DNA from 4 places in the Pseudomonas sp. GW821-FHT07G06 genome. Region 4 is predicted to be linked to each of the others. Evidence: predicted binding sites of a transcription regulator. Region 4 holds the regulator's gene; each other region holds the start of a gene.
The links. Region 4 encodes FliA, which starts transcription of late flagellar genes. Its sites were predicted from a motif close to CTAAAGTTTNNNNNNNNNNNGCCGNTAA; they were not measured.
Positions count from the first base shown of each region.

Region 1: a site for FliA is predicted at 2,197-2,224, ahead of AC3WJW_RS12205 (methyl-accepting chemotaxis protein). Genes of this name have one in related genera too.
Region 2: a site for FliA is predicted at 1,663-1,690, ahead of AC3WJW_RS15765 (flagellar protein MotY). Genes of this name have one in related genera too.
Region 3: a site for FliA is predicted at 1,623-1,650, ahead of AC3WJW_RS19460 (methyl-accepting chemotaxis protein). Genes of this name have one in related genera too.

Region 1 covers NZ_JBYSVW010000005.1:214,298-218,667, forward strand. The annotation lists gene AC3WJW_RS12200 (alpha/beta family hydrolase) at 1-456, shown strand, start outside; gene AC3WJW_RS12205 (methyl-accepting chemotaxis protein) at 599-2,164, opposite strand; gene AC3WJW_RS12210 (CPBP family intramembrane glutamic endopeptidase) at 2,270-3,061, opposite strand; gene acnA (aconitate hydratase AcnA) at 3,284-4,370, opposite strand, start outside.
Region 2 covers NZ_JBYSVW010000008.1:226,022-230,391, reverse strand. The annotation lists gene AC3WJW_RS15770 (argininosuccinate synthase) at 1-562, opposite strand, end outside; gene AC3WJW_RS15765 (flagellar protein MotY) at 692-1,597, opposite strand; gene pyrC (dihydroorotase) at 1,757-2,803, shown strand; gene rnt (ribonuclease T) at 2,800-3,477, shown strand; gene AC3WJW_RS15750 (peroxiredoxin) at 3,683-4,285, opposite strand.
Region 3 covers NZ_JBYSVW010000011.1:134,169-138,538, reverse strand. The annotation lists gene AC3WJW_RS19460 (methyl-accepting chemotaxis protein) at 1-1,509, opposite strand, end outside; gene AC3WJW_RS19455 (transporter) at 1,782-2,804, shown strand; gene AC3WJW_RS19450 (inorganic phosphate transporter) at 3,034-4,370, shown strand, end outside.
Region 4 covers NZ_JBYSVW010000001.1:273,013-277,382, forward strand. The annotation lists gene AC3WJW_RS01155 (protein phosphatase CheZ) at 1-721, opposite strand, end outside; gene AC3WJW_RS01160 (chemotaxis response regulator CheY) at 743-1,114, opposite strand; gene fliA (RNA polymerase sigma factor FliA) at 1,282-2,022, opposite strand; gene fleN (flagellar synthesis regulator FleN) at 2,019-2,849, opposite strand; gene flhF (flagellar biosynthesis GTPase FlhF) at 2,966-4,294, opposite strand; gene flhA (flagellar biosynthesis protein FlhA) at 4,306-4,370, opposite strand, start outside.

The sequences.
Region 1 (4,370 bases), on a different contig from region 4:
GCGCAGCGGCGCCTCGACGGCGGCAAGCGTCCACCGAATCCGGCGCCGAAATTGCTCGAATGCTGGCGTGAGGTGTATGCCCAGGTGCGACGCCATGTCACTGGGCCGCTGGCGATCGGCGGCAAGTCCATGGGCGGGCGCATGGCCAGTTTGCTCGCCGATGAGTTGGGGGCGGATGCGCTGGTGTGCCTGGGGTATCCGTTTTATGCGGTGGGCAAGCCGGAGAAGCCACGGGTCGAGCATTTGGCTGCTTTGAAAACCCGAACCCTGATTGTGCAGGGCGAGCGGGATGCTTTGGGCAATCGCGAGGCGGTCGAGGCTTACGCATTGTCACCGAGCATTGAGGTGTTCTGGCTGGTGGCAGGGGATCATGACTTGAAGCCGTTGAAGGCTTCGGGGTTTAGCCATGAGCAGCATTTGGCGGCTGCGGCGGGCAGGGTGGCTGGCTTTTTGTAGGAAGCAAGATCAAAAGATCGCAGCCTTCGGCAGCTCCTACAGGGATCAGTGGTGTGATTGATTAACATGCAAGATCAAAGGATCGCAGCCTTCGGCAGCCCCTGTAGGAGCTGGCGCAGCCTGCGATCTTTTGACTTTGCTGTCAGCGGTTGAACCGCTCCACCAACGAATACTGAGTGTTCGCAGTCTTGGTCAGCTCTTCACTCAACAACGCCGAGTTCTGCGCCTGCTCCGAGGTCTGGTCCGCCAGCGCCGAGATGTTGCTGATGTTGCGGCTGATTTCTTCGGCCACGGCACTTTGCTCTTCGGTCGCGGCGGCGATCTGGGTGGTCATGTCGGTGATGTTGGCCACCGCTTCACTGATCCCCACCAGTGCCTTGTCCGCTTCCAGCACTCGCGCCACGCCTTCTTCCGCCTGACGATGCCCGGCTTCCATGGTTTGCACCGCAGTACCGGCAGTATGCTGGAGCTTGGCGATCAGCGCATGAATCTGCCCGGTGGACTCGCTGGTGCGTTGCGCCAGCTGACGGACTTCGTCGGCCACCACCGCAAAACCACGGCCCATCTCACCGGCACGGGCCGCTTCGATGGCGGCGTTCAGGGCCAGCAGGTTGGTCTGGTCGGCGATGCCTTTGATCACATCGACCACGCCACCGATTTCGTTGCTGTCCTTGGCCAGCTGGGTCACGGTGACGCCGGTTTCACCGACCACCACCGACAGGCGCTGGATGGCTTCGCGGGTTTCCCCGGCGATGTCACGACCGCGACCGGTCAGGCGATTGGCTTCCTGGGTGGCGTCGGCGGTGCGTTGTACGTGGCTGGCGACTTCCTGGGTGGTCGCGGCCATCTGGTTGACCGCGGTGGCCACCTGCTCGGTCTCGACCCGTTGACGTTCCAGGCCGCTGGAACTGTTGTGCGCCAGGGCATCGGACTGCCTGGCCTGATCGGTCAAGTGCTCGGCCGTGTCCTGCAGTCGCGTCAGACAGGTTTTCAAGCGTGCTTCCTGGCTGAGGATGGACATCTCCAGCTGCGCCTGGGCGCCGCGACTGTCGGTGTACATCTGTGCGATCAAGGGGTCGGAGGTAGTCTGCTCGGCCAGGCGCAGCAAACGCTTGATCCCGCGCTGTTGCCACTGCAGGCCCATCAGGCCCAGCGGCACCGAGAGTCCGGCGGCCAGGGCAAAACCCCAATGGGAGTTCAGCGATGCACCGATCATGAAGCTCAATTGGCTGACCAGAATGAACGGCAGCCAGTCCTGCAGGATCGGCAGCCATTTGTCCGAGGAGGGGATGGCTGACTTGCCCTGGTTGATGCGTTGGTAGAGCGCTTCGGCACGGCGGATCTGTTCGGCGGTGGGCTTGACCCGCACCGACTCGTAACCGACCACCTGATTGCCTTCGAAGACCGGTGTCACATAGGCGTTCACCCAGTAGTGGTCACCGCTCTTGCAGCGATTCTTCACAATGCCCATCCATGGCAAGCCTTGTTTCAGTGTGCCCCACATGTGTGCGAACACCGCGGCCGGGACGTCGGGGTGACGGACCAGGTTGTGCGGTGCACGGATCAGTTCCTCTCGGGAATACCCGCTGATTTCGACAAAGGCGTCGTTGCAGTAGGTGATCATGCCCTTGGCATCGGTGGTGGAAATCAACCGTTGCTGGGCCGGGAAGGTCCGCTCGCGTTGTGTAATTGGCTGGTTGTTACGCATGGCTTTTTTAATCCGCAAGGCTTTCAAGTGCTGTATCGGCAAGACCGGCGGATTGTTGAGGTTATTTTTCGAAAATCAGCAATGCGTCGCAAAATGACCCTTGCGTCAGCCGGCGAGCATCGGATAGGTGAACAGGCTGAAGTGCAGCAGGTTCAAGCCGAAGTGGGTGGCGATTGCGGCCGCCAGCCCGCCGAAACGGTAGGCCAGGCCATAGCCGATCCCGGCCAGGCTGGCCAGCAGGACCCATTGCCAGCCTGCCCCGGCATGGGCCAGGCCGAAGATCAACGAAGCCAGGAGCAGGGCAAGGTTTTCACCATGGCGCAGGTTTTTCAGGCAACGGCTCAGGCCACCCTGGATGTAGCCGCGGAACAGCGCTTCCTCGACCAGCGTCACCAGCAGCAGATTGTTCAGTAGCCACAGCCAGGCCTGATCAGGCCATTTCGGCGCCCAGGCGATGACACCCAGCAACAGCGCGCCGCCCAGTGTCAGCACGGCGCTCAAGGTCAGTGCCAGTGCGGTGGCATATAGAAAGGAGCGCAACGGGTAACGACCGACAATCCATGGGCAGACCAACAGCAGCCAGAAGCCGATCAGCGGTTTGTCCAGGTTCAGGAACATGGAAAACGGGATGGCGTTTTCGCTGAAACGCTGCAGCGCAATGCCGCGACCGTTATGGAAGCCCGGTAGCCAGTGCAATGCCAGGGCCAGCGCCAGAACGATGAACAGGCCGTGGCCGAGGATGCGTAGACCAGGAATCACGTGCTGGCGAACGGTGAAGCCTGCGGTCAACAGCAGCATCACCGAGATTGCCGCCCGCCAATCGAGGTGACCATAGCTCAGCGCCAATCCGTAGCCGAGGGTGAGCAGGGCCAGAAACGTCCATGGCAGGGCAATCATTTGAAGTCCTTGTGTCTGAATGTGCGATGCACCACCACCCCCCTGTGGGAGCGAGCCTGCTCGCGATGGCGTTGTGCCAGTCAATATTGATTCCAACTGACACACTGCCATCGCGAGCAGGCTCGCTCCCACAAGGGATTGCGGCGCGCGATTATAGGGATGTAGGCGACATATATAAAAACACCGCCCGAAGGCGGTGTGTGTCTGTGTATTGCTCGTCAGTTACGACGCAATCAGCTGCCGCAACACGTAATGCAGAATCCCTCCGGACTTGAAGTACTCCACCTCATTGAGCGTATCGATGCGGCACAACACCTCGACTTTCTCGCGGCTGCCGTCTTCGCGAGTGATGACCAGTGTCAGGTTCATCCGTGGCGTCAGCTCGACACCGCTCAAGCCGAGGATGTCCAGGGTTTCACTGCCGTTCAGGTTCAGGCTCTTGCGGTTCTGGTCCAGCTTGAACTGCAACGGCAGCACGCCCATGCCCACCAGGTTGGAGCGATGGATGCGTTCGAAGCTTTCGGCGATGACCGCTTTGACGCCCAGCAGATTGGTGCCTTTGGCCGCCCAGTCGCGGCTCGATCCGGTGCCGTATTCCTGGCCGGCAATCACCACCAGCGGGGTGCCCGATGCCTGATAGCGCATGGCGGCGTCGTAGATCGGCATTTTTTCCCCGGTGGGAATGTAGCGGGTGTTGCCGCCTTCCTCGCCGCCGAGCATTTCGTTGCGAATGCGGATGTTGGCGAAGGTGCCGCGCATCATCACTTCATGGTTGCCGCGCCGCGAACCGTAGGAGTTGAAGTCCCGCGGTTCCACGCCTTTGTCGCGCAGGTACTGCCCTGCCGGGCTGTCCGCCTTGATGTTGCCGGCGGGGGAGATGTGATCAGTGGTCACCGAGTCGCCGAGCAGGGCGAGAATGTTCGCTGCGCTGACATCCTTGACCACGGGCGGCGGGCCGCCGATGTCGTCGAAGAAAGGGGGATGCTGGATGTAGGTCGAGTCGTCCTGCCAGACATAGGTCGCCGCTTGCGGAACCTCGATTGCCTGCCATTGTTCGTCTCCGGCAAACACTTCGGCGTATTCCTTGTGGAACATGGCGGTGTTGACCTGATTCACCGCGTCGGCGATTTCTTGGCTGCTGGGCCAGATGTCCCGCAGGTAAACCGGTTTGCCGTCCTTGTCTTCGCCCAGCGGTTCGCGGCTGAGGTCGGTGCGTACCGTGCCCGCCAACGCATAGGCGACCACCAATGGCGGTGAGGCCAGCCAGTTGGTTTTCACCAAGGGATGCACCCGGCCTTCGAAGTTGCGA
Region 2 (4,370 bases), on a different contig from region 4:
AGATGTGCAGCAGGTTGGCATCCATGGAGTACGGGGATTTCTTCTTGCCGTGACGCTCGATCGGGATCGCGTGCTTCGCGGCGTAGTCCATCAGCTTTTCACGGGACAGCAGGTCCCACTCGCGCCAGGGAGCAATCACTTTCACGCCAGGCTTCAAGGCGTACGCGCCCAATTCGAAACGAACCTGGTCGTTGCCCTTGCCGGTGGCGCCATGGGAAATGGCGTCAGCGCCGGTTTCGTTGGCGATTTCGATCAGGCGCTTGGCGATCAGCGGACGAGCGATGGAAGTACCCAGCAGGTACTCGCCTTCGTAAACGGTGTTGGCGCGGAACATCGGGAAAACGAAATCGCGCACGAACTCTTCGCGCAAGTCGTCGATATAGATCTCTTTGACGCCCATGGCCTGAGCCTTGGCACGTGCAGGTTCGACCTCTTCGCCCTGACCCAGGTCAGCGGTGAAGGTCACCACTTCACAGTTATAAGTATCCTGCAGCCACTTGAGGATCACCGAAGTGTCCAGGCCGCCGGAATACGCCAGAACGACCTTGTTTACGTCCGCCATGCCATCACTCCACGGGGTTCTACGGAAAGCCGTGAAGTCTACCGCTCATGCAGGATAATTTACAGAGGCGCGACAGCTTATGACGACCAAGCGACAGAATCTGTCGAGAGCGCGACGATGACCGAAGGGTCAGGACGTTGCCGAAGTGGCCGCTTTCGTCGCTTGCGGGGCGACTTGTTCCGCGGGCGTTCCCCGCTCCAGACGTACCGCTACCCGACGGTTCTTCGCACGGTTGGCGTTGTTGGTATTGGGCGCCAGCGGATAACGTTCGCCATGGAAGCGCAGGGTGATTTGCGACTCCTGGATGCCGTTCGCCTTGAAGAACTCCATCACTGCCAAGGCCCGGCGCCGCGAGAGGTCGCGATTGGTCAGGCGGTTGCCGCTGTTGTCGGAGTGACCGTCGAGCTCGATGTGATTGACCGTCGGATCAGCCTTCATGTACTCCAGCATGACCTGCAGCTTGGCTTTCGCGGCACTGTCGAGCTCGATTCCGCCGCCTGGGAAGCCGATTTGGGATTGTTTCACCTGCTCGAAGTTCTGCGGCAACAGTTTGGCCACGCAGCTTTGATAATCGGCAAACGCCTTGGTGAACCTGACCGGCAGCAAGCGCACTTCCGACACCCGGCCATCCCCCGAGGCATGGCGAACCACCGGGCTGCGACCGTCCATCAGGCCACTGATCAGGCGTCCGGCCTGCACCTGCGAACTGTTGAACAACACGTTGCCGCTGCCGATCCTCACCGTGCCCAGGTTGATATCGTCACGCCCCGGTTGCCAAGGTGCAGCAGCGGCCAGCAAGGTCGCCGAACCTCCGCCCATCATCGGGTTATAGGCATTCAGACGAAACGTTGCCTGCTCACCGGCCTTGCGCACGAACTCACCCGAACCGAAGTCGGTAATCGGCTGTGTCAGGCGGCATTCGAACTTGTCGCCTTCGACCGTCCACTCAATGCTCTCCAGGCGGGTCTGAAAAGTGAGCGCCATCGCGGGAAGGCTGGCAAACACACTGAGCAAGGCTAAATAACGCTGGCGCACGGGAGGCTCCACTGGTTTCTACAACAAAAAGACCGACACACACATGTTTACGGCATACCCGTTGGATATCGGAAGCTGGCGGCAAAACTTGATAGCGAGTGCCTGCAAGAGTCTTTTCCGGTAGCATTCCCTTGAGTTTGACCCGCCTGGAATCCCCTCATGTCCGACCGCCTGACCCTGCTGCGTCCCGACGACTGGCACATTCATCTTCGCGATGGTGCCGTGTTGACCAATACCGTCGCGGATGTCGCGCGCACCTTTGGCCGCGCCATCATCATGCCCAACCTGGTTCCACCGGTGCGCAACGCGGCCGAAGCCGACGGCTATCGCCAGCGGATTCTCGCTGCCCGCCCGGCCGGCAGCCCGTTCGAGCCGCTGATGGTCCTGTACCTGACCGACCGCACCCAGCCTGAAGAAATCCGCGAGGCCAAGGCCACCGGATTCGTGCACGCCGCCAAGCTGTACCCGGCCGGCGCGACCACCAACTCGGACTCTGGTGTTACCAGCATCGACAAGATTTTCCCTGCACTCGAGGCCATGGCCGAAGTCGGGATGCCGTTGCTGATCCACGGCGAAGTCACCCGTGGCGATGTCGACGTGTTCGACCGCGAAAAAATCTTCATCGACGAACACATGCGTCGTGTGGTCGAGCGTTTCCCGACCCTCAAGGTGGTGTTCGAACACATCACCACCGCTGACGCCGTGCAGTTCGTCAACTCGGCTTCGGCCAACGTTGGCGCGACCATCACCGCGCATCACCTGCTGTACAACCGCAACCACATGCTGGTGGGCGGGATTCGGCCGCATTTCTACTGCCTGCCGATCCTCAAGCGCAATACGCACCAGGAAGCCCTGCTCGACGCCGCCACCAGTGGCAGCGAAAAATTCTTCCTCGGCACCGACTCGGCCCCCCACGCCCAGCATGCCAAGGAAGCCGCTTGTGGTTGCGCCGGCTGCTACACCGCTTATGCGGCGATCGAGATGTACGCCGAAGCGTTCGAACAGCGCAATGCGCTGGACAGGCTCGAAGCCTTCGCCAGCCTCAACGGCCCGCGTTTCTATGGCCTGCCGGCCAACACCGATCGCATCACCCTGGTCCGCGAAGAATGGACCGCCCCTGCCAGCCTGCCGTTTGGCGAGCTGACCGTTATCCCGCTGCGCGCCGGTGAAAAACTGCGCTGGCGCCTGCTGGAGGAACACGCGTGAGTGAAGACCATTTCGACGACGAACTGGAAGGCAATGGCGGCGGTGGCGGTTCCCGTCATCCAATGGCCGCACGGTTTCGTGGTTACCTGCCGGTGGTCGTCGACGTAGAAACCGGTGGCTTCAACTCGGCCACCGACGCCCTGCTGGAAATCGCCGCGACCACCATCGCCATGGATGAAAAGGGTTTTGTCTACCCGGATCACACCTACTTCTTCCGGGTCGAGCCATTCGAAGGCGCGAACATCGAAGCGGCAGCCCTGGAATTCACCGGGATCAAGCTCGATCACCCGCTGCGCATGGCCGTGAGTGAAGAGTCTGCCCTCAACGATATCTTCCGCGGCGTGCGCAAGGCCCTCAAGGCCAACGGTTGCAAACGGGCGATCCTGGTCGGGCATAACAGCAGCTTCGACCTGGGCTTCCTGAATGCGGCGGTTGCGCGCCTGGACATGAAGCGCAATCCGTTCCATCCGTTCTCCAGTTTCGATACCGCGACGCTCGCTGGCCTGGCATACGGCCAGACGGTGCTGGCCAAGGCGTGTCAGGCAGCGGACATCGACTTCGACGGCCGTGAGGCTCACTCGGCGCGCTATGACACAGAGAAGACGGCAGAGCTGTTCTGCGGCATCGTCAATCGCTGGAAACAGATGGGTGGCTGGGAAGATTTCAACGATTGATGGCGGTCCCTGATACACCTGTAGGAGCGAGCTTGCTCGCGATGGTCGTTAACGATAACGCGGGCGCTCTGGTTCCCCGCGGTGTTCTTGAGTCCATCGTCGGAACGCCGCCCGGAGCAAGCTCGCTCCTACAGGGGTTCCAGATTTATCCCGCGCATAAAAAAACCGGCCTCGATGGCCGGTTTTTTTACCTGCAGCGTGCGCCTTACAGAGCGGCAGCGTGCTCGGTCAGGTAAGCCGCAACGCCTTCTGGCGAAGCGTTCATGCCTTTGTCGCCTTTCTTCCAGTTGGCAGGGCAGACTTCGCCGTGCTCTTCGTGGAATTGCAGAGCGTCGACCAGACGCAGCAGCTCTTCCATGTTACGGCCCAGCGGCAGGTCGTTGATGATCTGCGAACGGACAACGCCTTTGTCGTCGATCAGGAACGCGCCACGGAACGCCACGCCGTCAGCGGACTGAACGTCGTAGGCCTTCATGATTTCCTGCTTGATGTCGGCAGCCATGGTGTAGCGAACTTCGCCGATGCCGCCGTTGTTGACCGGGGTGTTGCGCCAGGCGTTGTGGGTGAAGTGCGAGTCGATCGACACAGCGACCACTTCAACGTTGCGCGCCTTGAACTCGGACATGCGGTTGTCCAGAGCGATCAGCTCGGACGGGCAAACGAAGGTGAAGTCCAGCGGGTAGAAGAACACCAGGCCGTATTTGCCTTTGATCGCCGAAGACAGGGTGAAGCTGTCTACGATCTCGCCATTGCCGAGTACGGCCGGTACGGTGAAGTCAGGGGCTTGTTTGCCTACGAGTACGCTCATTGGATATCTCCTGGTGTAATAGCGTGAGAAACAGGGTTCGCATCAGCCTGCCACCCTCAGGCGACAGCCCTGTGACACGAACCCC
Region 3 (4,370 bases), on a different contig from region 4:
CTCGGTGAGGTTGCGCGAGATGTCTTCAGCCACTGAGGTCTGTTCTTCGGCTGCAGTGGCGATCTGCCGGTTCATGTCGCGGATGGCTTCCACGGCCAGGGTGATGCGTTCGAGCATGGCGCCGGCCTCGGTCACCTGCTGCACGCTTTCTTCGCTGCGTGACTGACCGCTTTCAATCGCCTGAGCCGCTTCGATTGCACCGGTCTGCACGGTTTGAATGATCTGGTTGATCTCGATGATCGACGCTGCCGTGCGCTGGGCCAGGCTGCGGACTTCATCAGCCACCACGGCGAAACCGCGCCCGGCCTCACCGGCGCGGGCCGCTTCGATGGCCGCGTTGAGCGCCAGCAGGTTGGTCTGTTCGGCGATGCCGCGAATCACTTCCAGGACCTTGCCGATGCGCCCGCTGTCGGTTTCCAGTTGGCGGATGACCGTGGCGGTGTTGGCGATTTCGCCACGCATCCGGGTGATGGTGTGGATGGTGCCCTGCATGACTTTTTCGCCCTGCTGGGCGGACTGGTCGGCATCGTCGGCGGCCCGCGCCGCTTCGGCGGCATGACGCGCCACTTCCTGTGCCGTGGCAGACATTTCGTTCATTGCCGTGGCCACCTGATCGGTGCGGTTGAACTGCTCGTTGGTACCGCCGGCCATCACGGTGGCGATCGAGTTCAACTCACCGCTGGCGCTGTCGAGGTCCGACGCGCTGCGCTGCAAACGGCTGAAGGTTTCGGCGAGGAAATCGCGCAGGGTGTTGGCGGCGATCGCCAGTTTGCCCAACTCGTCCTGACGGGTGCTGGCCACGCGCTCGGCGAGACGACCCTGACTGAGTTGCGCCACGTAGTCGATCAGTTTGCGGATCGGCTCGACCAGGTTGCGGTTGACCAGCCACAGGCTCAGCAGGCCGATCAACACCCCCGAAACCAGCATCACGACCAGCCCCAGCAGCACCGTGCGATCGGCGGCGGCGCTGATCAAGGTCGACTGCTCGATACCCTGTTTGCGCAACTCGCTGACCAGTTCGCTCATCTGATCGCTGGTCGCGCGGTCTACGCCTTTGACCGCGGTATCGCCCGCCGTCGGATCACCGCCAGCGGCCACGAACGCGTCCCGCCCCTTCTGATACGCCGCGCCCAACTGACGATGTTCGTCACGCAAGCGCTCGATGCGGTTCTTGAGTGACGGCTCGATGCCCTTCTGCGCGGCCAGTTCGCCAAGGATGTTTTGCACATCACGCTGACGGTCTTCGAATTGCCCCCAGTACTTGCTCAAGTCCGCCGGTTGCTTGCCGCGCAACAGGACGTTTTTCCACTCTTGCACCTGCACCTTGAATTGCAGGTTGGCTTCATCGATCAATTGCGAGGTATGCAGCGGGCCCTCGATCAGATTGGCGTAGCTCTGCACGCCACTGGACAGGAAGTGAAAGCACGCCAGGGCGATCAACAGCATCGCCAGCAGGCTGCCACTCAGCAGGGCGAGAATTTGTGCTCTCAAGGACTTTTGCAAAAGCATCGAAGGGTACTCATGACAGGAATGAGGCACGCCCCGAAAAGGCGTGGAAGGTGTCCGGACATCCCTGTCTGCGGTCTCGGCCGAGGCCTGCGGCGCGCAACTTAACCCAAGCGTGATCGGCGTGCCAGAGCGGTTCTTGAGAGCATTCCGACCGCCGGTAGGGCATTCGTTTGCGTTATTTTCCTGTCACAAAAACGTCATCCCGGCTTGCGATGATGCCGCTCAAGTGAACCTGTAAAACACGTGACAGGCGCCTCCCCTTGCGAGTCCTCATGAACCACAGCATCGATCAAAGCCATCGCGACACGGATCTGTTCGGCCTGCTCTACGGTTTCAGTTTTCGCCCCGGTGAGGCCGGTCGGGAAATCAACTCCGCCGAAGCCTTGCAGTACCTGCAACAACCGGAGAGCGACGAACAGTTTCTCTGGCTGCACCTGAACCTCGCCCATGCCGCGTGCGAGCGCTGGATGAAAAGCCACCTGGAGTTGCCCGAGGAATTTTTCGAGGCGCTGCACGAAGGCTCGCGCTCGACGCGCATCGAGCATGTCGACTCCGCGTTGCTGGCGGTGGTCAACGACGTGGTGTTCAACCTCAGCAACCTGGTCTCGTCGGATGTCTCGACCTTGTGGGTGTGCGCCCGCAGCCGGCTGATCATCAGCGCCCGCCTGCAGCCGCTGCACTCGGTGGACAAGTTGCGCTCGTCGGTGAAGGCCCGGGAATGCTTTCGCTCCCCGCTGGAGCTGCTGGTGCATCTGCTGCGCGACCAGGGTGAAGTGCTGACCCAGATCGTGCGCAAGACCAGCCAGAGCGTGGACCAGATCGAAGACGAGTTGCTCTCCTCGCGCCTGTCGACCAACCGCGCCGAGCTGGGCGCCAATCGCCGGGTGCTGGTGCGTTTGCAACGGCTGCTGGCGCTGGAGCCAGGTTCATTGCTGCGCCTGCTCAACCGGCCGCCGCAATGGCTGCAAAAGGAAGACGTGAAGGAACTGCGCAAATCCACCGAGGAGTTTGCGCTGATCATCAACGACCTCACGGCGCTGGGTGAGCGGATCAAGCTGTTGCAGGAAGAGATCGCCGCCAACATCAACGAACAGACCAACCGCACGCTGTTCACCCTGACAGTGGTGACGGTGCTGGCGCTGCCAATCAACATTATTGCCGGTTTTTTCGGCATGAACGTCGGCGGCATTCCGCTGGCCGGTGACCCAGAAGGTTTCTGGATCCTGGTGGCGCTGGTCGCGACCTTTACCGTGATTGCCGGGCGCTGGGCGTTTCGCAAGCAGCAGGATTATTGAGTCTGTCCGAAAACCTGTGGGAGCGAGCTTGCTCGCGATGAGGCCCTGTCAGCCAACAGAGATGTTGAATGAAAGACCGTCATCGCGAGCAAGCTCGCTCCCACAGGGTTCAGCGCTCGATTCCAGATCAGCGGCCCTGCAAAAAACCAAACACTGATCCAAAGCAGTCTCCCTGTAACAATTGGCAACGATTATCACCGGTACACCTCCCTCCTCAGGAATGTCCGTGATGGCTACGCCCTCCTTCACCGCCCCGGCACCGGCCAGTAGCGCCAGACCGCAATTCGACAAGAAGCCCGGCCTGATCACCCTCGTGGTATTTTTTGCCGTGCTGGCCATCGGCTTGTTGTTTACTGCCTATAGCCTGATGCACGACATGAACGAACTCGGCACGGTGGTCACCACCTGGACGCCGTTCCTGCTGCTCGGCGTGGCGCTCTTGATCGCCCTGGGCTTTGAGTTCGTCAACGGCTTCCATGACACCGCCAACGCGGTGGCCACGGTGATCTACACCCATTCGCTGCCGCCGAACGTGGCGGTGGTCTGGTCCGGTTTCTTCAACTTCCTCGGGGTGCTGCTGTCCAGCGGCGCGGTGGCGTTCGGCATTATCGCCCTGCTGCCGGTGGAGCTGATTCTGCAAGTCGGCTCGTCCGCCGGTTTCGCGATGATCTTCGCTCTGCTGATCGCCGCGATCCTGTGGAACCTCGGCACCTGGTGGCTGGGGCTGCCGGCGTCGTCCTCGCACACCCTGATCGGTTCGATCATCGGTGTCGGCGTGGCCAACGCCCTGATGCACGGCCGCGACGGCACCAGCGGCGTGGACTGGGCGCAAGCGACCAAGATCGGTTACGCGCTGCTGCTCTCGCCCCTGGTCGGCTTCGGCTGTGCCGCGCTGCTGTTGCTGGCCCTGCGCGCGTTCGTCAAGAATCGTGCGCTGTACAAGGAGCCCAAGGGCGAGACCCCGCCGCCATGGTGGATTCGCGGCCTGTTGATCGTGACCTGCACCGGCGTGTCCTTTGCCCACGGTTCGAACGACGGCCAGAAAGGCATGGGCCTGATCATGCTGATTCTGGTGGGCACACTGCCAATGGCCTACGCGCTGAACCGCACCATGCCGGCCGATCAGGCCTTGCAGTTCGCGGCGGTCGCCGAAGTCACCCAGCAAGCCTTGGTCAAGGCTGCCCCGCTGCCAGCGCCAGCCGACCCGCGCCCTGTGCTGTCCGAATACGTGCGCAGCAAGGAAGCGACGCCGCAACTGGTGCCGGCGCTCGCTGCGCTGACCGGCAGCATCGGTGCCCAGGTCAAGGGTTATGGCTCGCTGTCGAAAGTCCCGGCCGAGGCCGTGGGCAACGTGCGTAACGACATGTACCTGACCAGCGAAACCATTCGCCTGATGGACAAGAACAAGGTCGGCAATTTCGACGCCGACACCAGCGGCAAGCTGCAACTGTTCAAGCAACAGATCGACAACTCCACGCGCTTCATTCCGTTGTGGGTGAAGATTGCCGTGGCCATCGCCCTGGGCCTGGGCACCATGGTCGGCTGGAAGCGCATCGTGGTGACCGT
Region 4 (4,370 bases):
CGGCATGAATCTGCGGACCTTCACCCTGAGAGAGATGTTTTTGTGGATCTTTTTCAGCAAGCATCGCTTCACGGTCATGTTCGATGCCCGCAAAGCGGTCCACCTGACTGGCCATCAGCACGAGCTTGAGCAGGTTGCTTTCAACTTCGGTAACCAACTGGGTCACACGCTTGATCACTTGCCCCGTGAGGTCCTGGTAATCCTGGGCGAGCAGGATGTCGTTCAGGTTGCCCGACACCGCGCGATTGTCCGTGCCGCTGCGCACCAGGAAGCCGTCGACCCGCCGGGCCAGTTCACGAAACTCTTCAGCGCCGACTTCACGACGCATGAAGCGCCCCCAGTCCGTGCTCAAGGCCTGGGCTTCATCCGCCAGGCTGTTGACCAGCGGCGTGGCATTCTCCACCAGATCCATGGTGCGGTTGGCCGCGGCCTCGGTCAGCTTGACCACATAGCCCAGACGCTCGGTGGCGTCGGTGATCTGCGACACTTCTTCGGCTTGCGGCATGTGCGGGTCAATCTGGAAATTGACGATCGCGCTATGCAGTTCGCGAGTGAGCTTGCCCACTTCCTGATACAGGCCGCGGTCACGGGTCTGGTTGAGCTCATGGATCAATTGCACCGCGTCGCCGAACTTGCCTTTTTCAAGGCTCTCGACCAATTCGACGGCGTGTTTTTTCAGGGTCGACTCAAAATCGCCCAATGAAGTTTCGTTATTGCCCATAGCTCCCCCGTGGCGCAGTCATCAACCGATGCGTTCGAAAATCTTCTCGATTTTTTCTTTCAACGCCTGGGCCGTGAAGGGTTTGACCACATAGCCGTTAACGCCGGCCTGGGCCGCTTCGATGATCTGCTCACGCTTGGCTTCAGCGGTCACCATCAGCACCGGCAGGTGCTTGAGCTTTTCATCGGCACGCACGTGGCGCAGCAGATCGATACCGGTCATGCCCGGCATGTTCCAGTCCGTTACCAGAAAGTCGATGCTTCCGCTGTTGAGCACCGGAATGGCGGTAGTGCCATCGTCGGCCTCGACGGTGTTGGTGAACCCAAGGTCACGCAGCAGGTTCTTGATGATCCGCCGCATCGTTGAGAAGTCATCAACGATGAGGATTTTCATGTTCTTGTCCAATTCGACCTCCAAGCAGTCTTAAACGCGCCCAGCACCTGGACGCGCCATTTCAATCAATCCGGCAAAGCACTCAATGACTGTCTGGAGCACAACAGATCGGGACCGGCGCAGTTCAACACCACACCAGCCTCTTTCGCAGTGTCCCCACACTGCCTTCAGCGCGCTCGCCACTCCCCCAAACGCCCCCGCAAGCGGGCCGCGCACTGGCTGTGTAACTGGCTGACCCGAGATTCGCTGACCCCCAGGACCTCACCGATTTCCTTGAGGTTCAACTCTTCGTCGTAGTACAGCGCCAACACCAGTCGCTCACGCTCCGGCAAATTGGCAATCGCATCCGCCAGCGCAGCCTGGAAGCGTTCATCTTCCAGATCGCGTGACGGCTCGGTATGAGCACTCGCGCCATCCTCGTGCAGCCCTTCGTGTTCGCCGTCCTGCAACAGATCGTCGAAACTGAATAACCGGCTGCCCAGGGTGTCGTTCAAAATTCCGTAGTAATCGTCGAGACTCAATTGGAGTTCGGCCGCAACTTCGTGATCTTTAGCGTCACGGCCGGTTTTCGCTTCAATCGAGCGAATGGCGTCGCTGACCATGCGCGTATTGCGGTGAACCGAGCGTGGCGCCCAGTCCCCCTTGCGCACTTCATCGAGCATGGCGCCGCGGATTCGAATGCCCGCGTACGTCTCGAAACTGGCGCCTTTGCTGGCGTCATATTTGGTCGATACCTCAAGCAGGCCGATCATCCCGGCCTGGATCAGGTCTTCGACCTGGACACTGGCCGGCAAACGCGCCAGCAAGTGGTAAGCAATGCGTTTAACCAGCGGCGCGTAACGCTCGATCAGCTCGTACTGCGCATCACGAGCCGATTTTTTGTAGAGGTTGTAACCGCTGGCTGTCATAGCACAGGTCCTGCTGTTTGCTGCACGAGACGTTCGACGAAAAACTCCAGGTGCCCGCGCGGGTTGGCAGGCAGCGGCCAGGTATCGACCTTCTGCGCGATGGCCTTGAACGCCAGCGAGCACTTGGAACGCGGGAAGGCCTCGTAGACGGCGCGCTGCTTCTGCACAGCCTTGCGCACGCTTTCGTCGTAGGGCACCGCGCCGACGTATTGTAGGGCGACGTCGAGGAAGCGATCCGTGACCTTGGTCAACTTGGCGAACAGGTTGCGCCCTTCCTGCGGGCTCTGGGCCATGTTGGCCAGGACGCGGAAGCGGTTCATGCCGTAGTCGCGATTGAGCAACTTGATCAAGGCGTAGGCATCGGTAATCGAGGTCGGCTCGTCGCACACCACCAGCAGCACTTCCTGGGCTGCGCGAACGAAGCTGACGACCGACTCACCAATGCCCGCAGCGGTGTCGATCACCAATACGTCGAGGTTGTCGCCGATATCACTGAAGGCCTGGATCAGGCCTGCGTGTTGCGCAGGGCTCAGATGCACCATGCTCTGTGTGCCGGATGCGGCCGGAACGATACGAATGCCGCCTGGTCCCTGCAGCAGTACATCGCGCAGTTCGCAGCGGCCCTCGATCACGTCGGCCAGGGTACGTTTGGGTGTCAGCCCCAGCAGAACGTCGACGTTCGCCAGCCCCAGGTCGGCGTCCAGCAGCATGACGCGCCGGCCAAGCTCAGCCAAAGCCAGGGACAAGTTCACTGACACGTTAGTTTTCCCGACGCCACCTTTGCCGCCGGTCACCGCGATCACCTGTACGGGATGCATGCTGCCCATGTTATTTCTTTACCTTGTCTTGCATAGACGGAGGCCACATTACTGGCTGCGCGTTCACAAACGGAACAATGCATGGCAGACCATCGATGTAGGTACAAAAACGATTCATTATTACCTCAGCCAACCTGCTTGGTCGGGCTGTGGTAGATGTCAGCGAACATGTCAGCCATGGCTTCTTCGCTGGGTTCTTCCTGCATTTGCACGCTGACGGCGCGACTGACCAACTGATGACGGCGCGGCAGATGGAGATCATCCGGAATCCGCGGGCCATCGGTCAGGTACGCCACTGGCAGCTCATGACTGATGGCCAGGCTCAACACCTCGCCCAGGCTTGCCGTTTCATCCAGTTTAGTCAGGATGCAGCCGGCAAGCCCGCAACGCTTGTAACTGTGATAAGCGGCGGTTAGAACCTGTTTCTGGCTGGTGGTTGCCAGCACCAGATAATTTTTTGAGCGGATGCCACGACCGGCCAGGCTTTCGAGCTGCATGCGCAGGGCCGGGTCGCTGGCCTGCAGGCCGGCGGTATCGATCAGCACCACGCGCTTGCGCAGCAATGGATCCAGCGCCTGCACCAGGGACTGGCCCGGATCGACGTGGGTCACCGGCACATTGAGAATACGCCCCAGGGTCTTGAGTTGTTCCTGGGCACCGATGCGGAAGCTGTCCATGCTCACCAGCGCGATGTTCTGCGCGCCGTACTTGAGCACGTAACGGGCAGCCAGCTTGGCCAGGGTCGTGGTCTTGCCCATGCCGGCAGGGCCGACCATGGCGATGACTCCGCCCTCTTCCAGCGGCTCGACGTCCGGGGTAACGATCATGCGTGCCAGGTGCGCCAGCAACATGCGCCAGGCCTGACGAGGCTCCTGGATTTCGCTGATCAGTACCAGCAGATCGCGCGACAGCGGGCCAGACAGGCCAATGCGTTGCAGGCGACGCCAGAGGTTGGCCTGGTCCGGACGGCTGCCTTGCAGCTGGTTCCAGGCCAGGGACCCGAGTTGTACTTCCATGAGCTCGCGCAGGCTGTTGAGCTCGAAGCGCATCGAGTCGAACGCGCGCGGGTCCACGCCACCGGACGCTGGTACAGCAGCCGGTGCGGGACGACGGGGTTCGTCGTACGTCGGCTCGATCAGCGGCTCGGCGGCGGTCAACGGCAAGCCGGCGAACAACTGGCGGTTGGTTGCATTGTCGCTCTCGCCATCGCTGCGCAGGCTCAATTCGGCCTGGGCGGTGACGATCCGCGACTGAGTCTTGCGCAGCTCGTCTTCGAGCTCCATGTTCGGAACTCGCGGTGCCAGCGCCGACAACTTGTAATCCAGCGCAGCCGTCAGTTCGACGCCCCCGGCGATCCGGCGGTTGCCGATAATGGCAGCATCAGCGCCCAGCTCATCGCGAACCAGCTTCATGGCCTGACGCATATCGGCGGCGAAAAAACGCTTAACTTGCATAAACCACTACCTCAGCCGTTGGGCCCTACTGTCGCAACGATGGTCACTTGCTTGTTGTCAGGGATTTCCTGGTAAG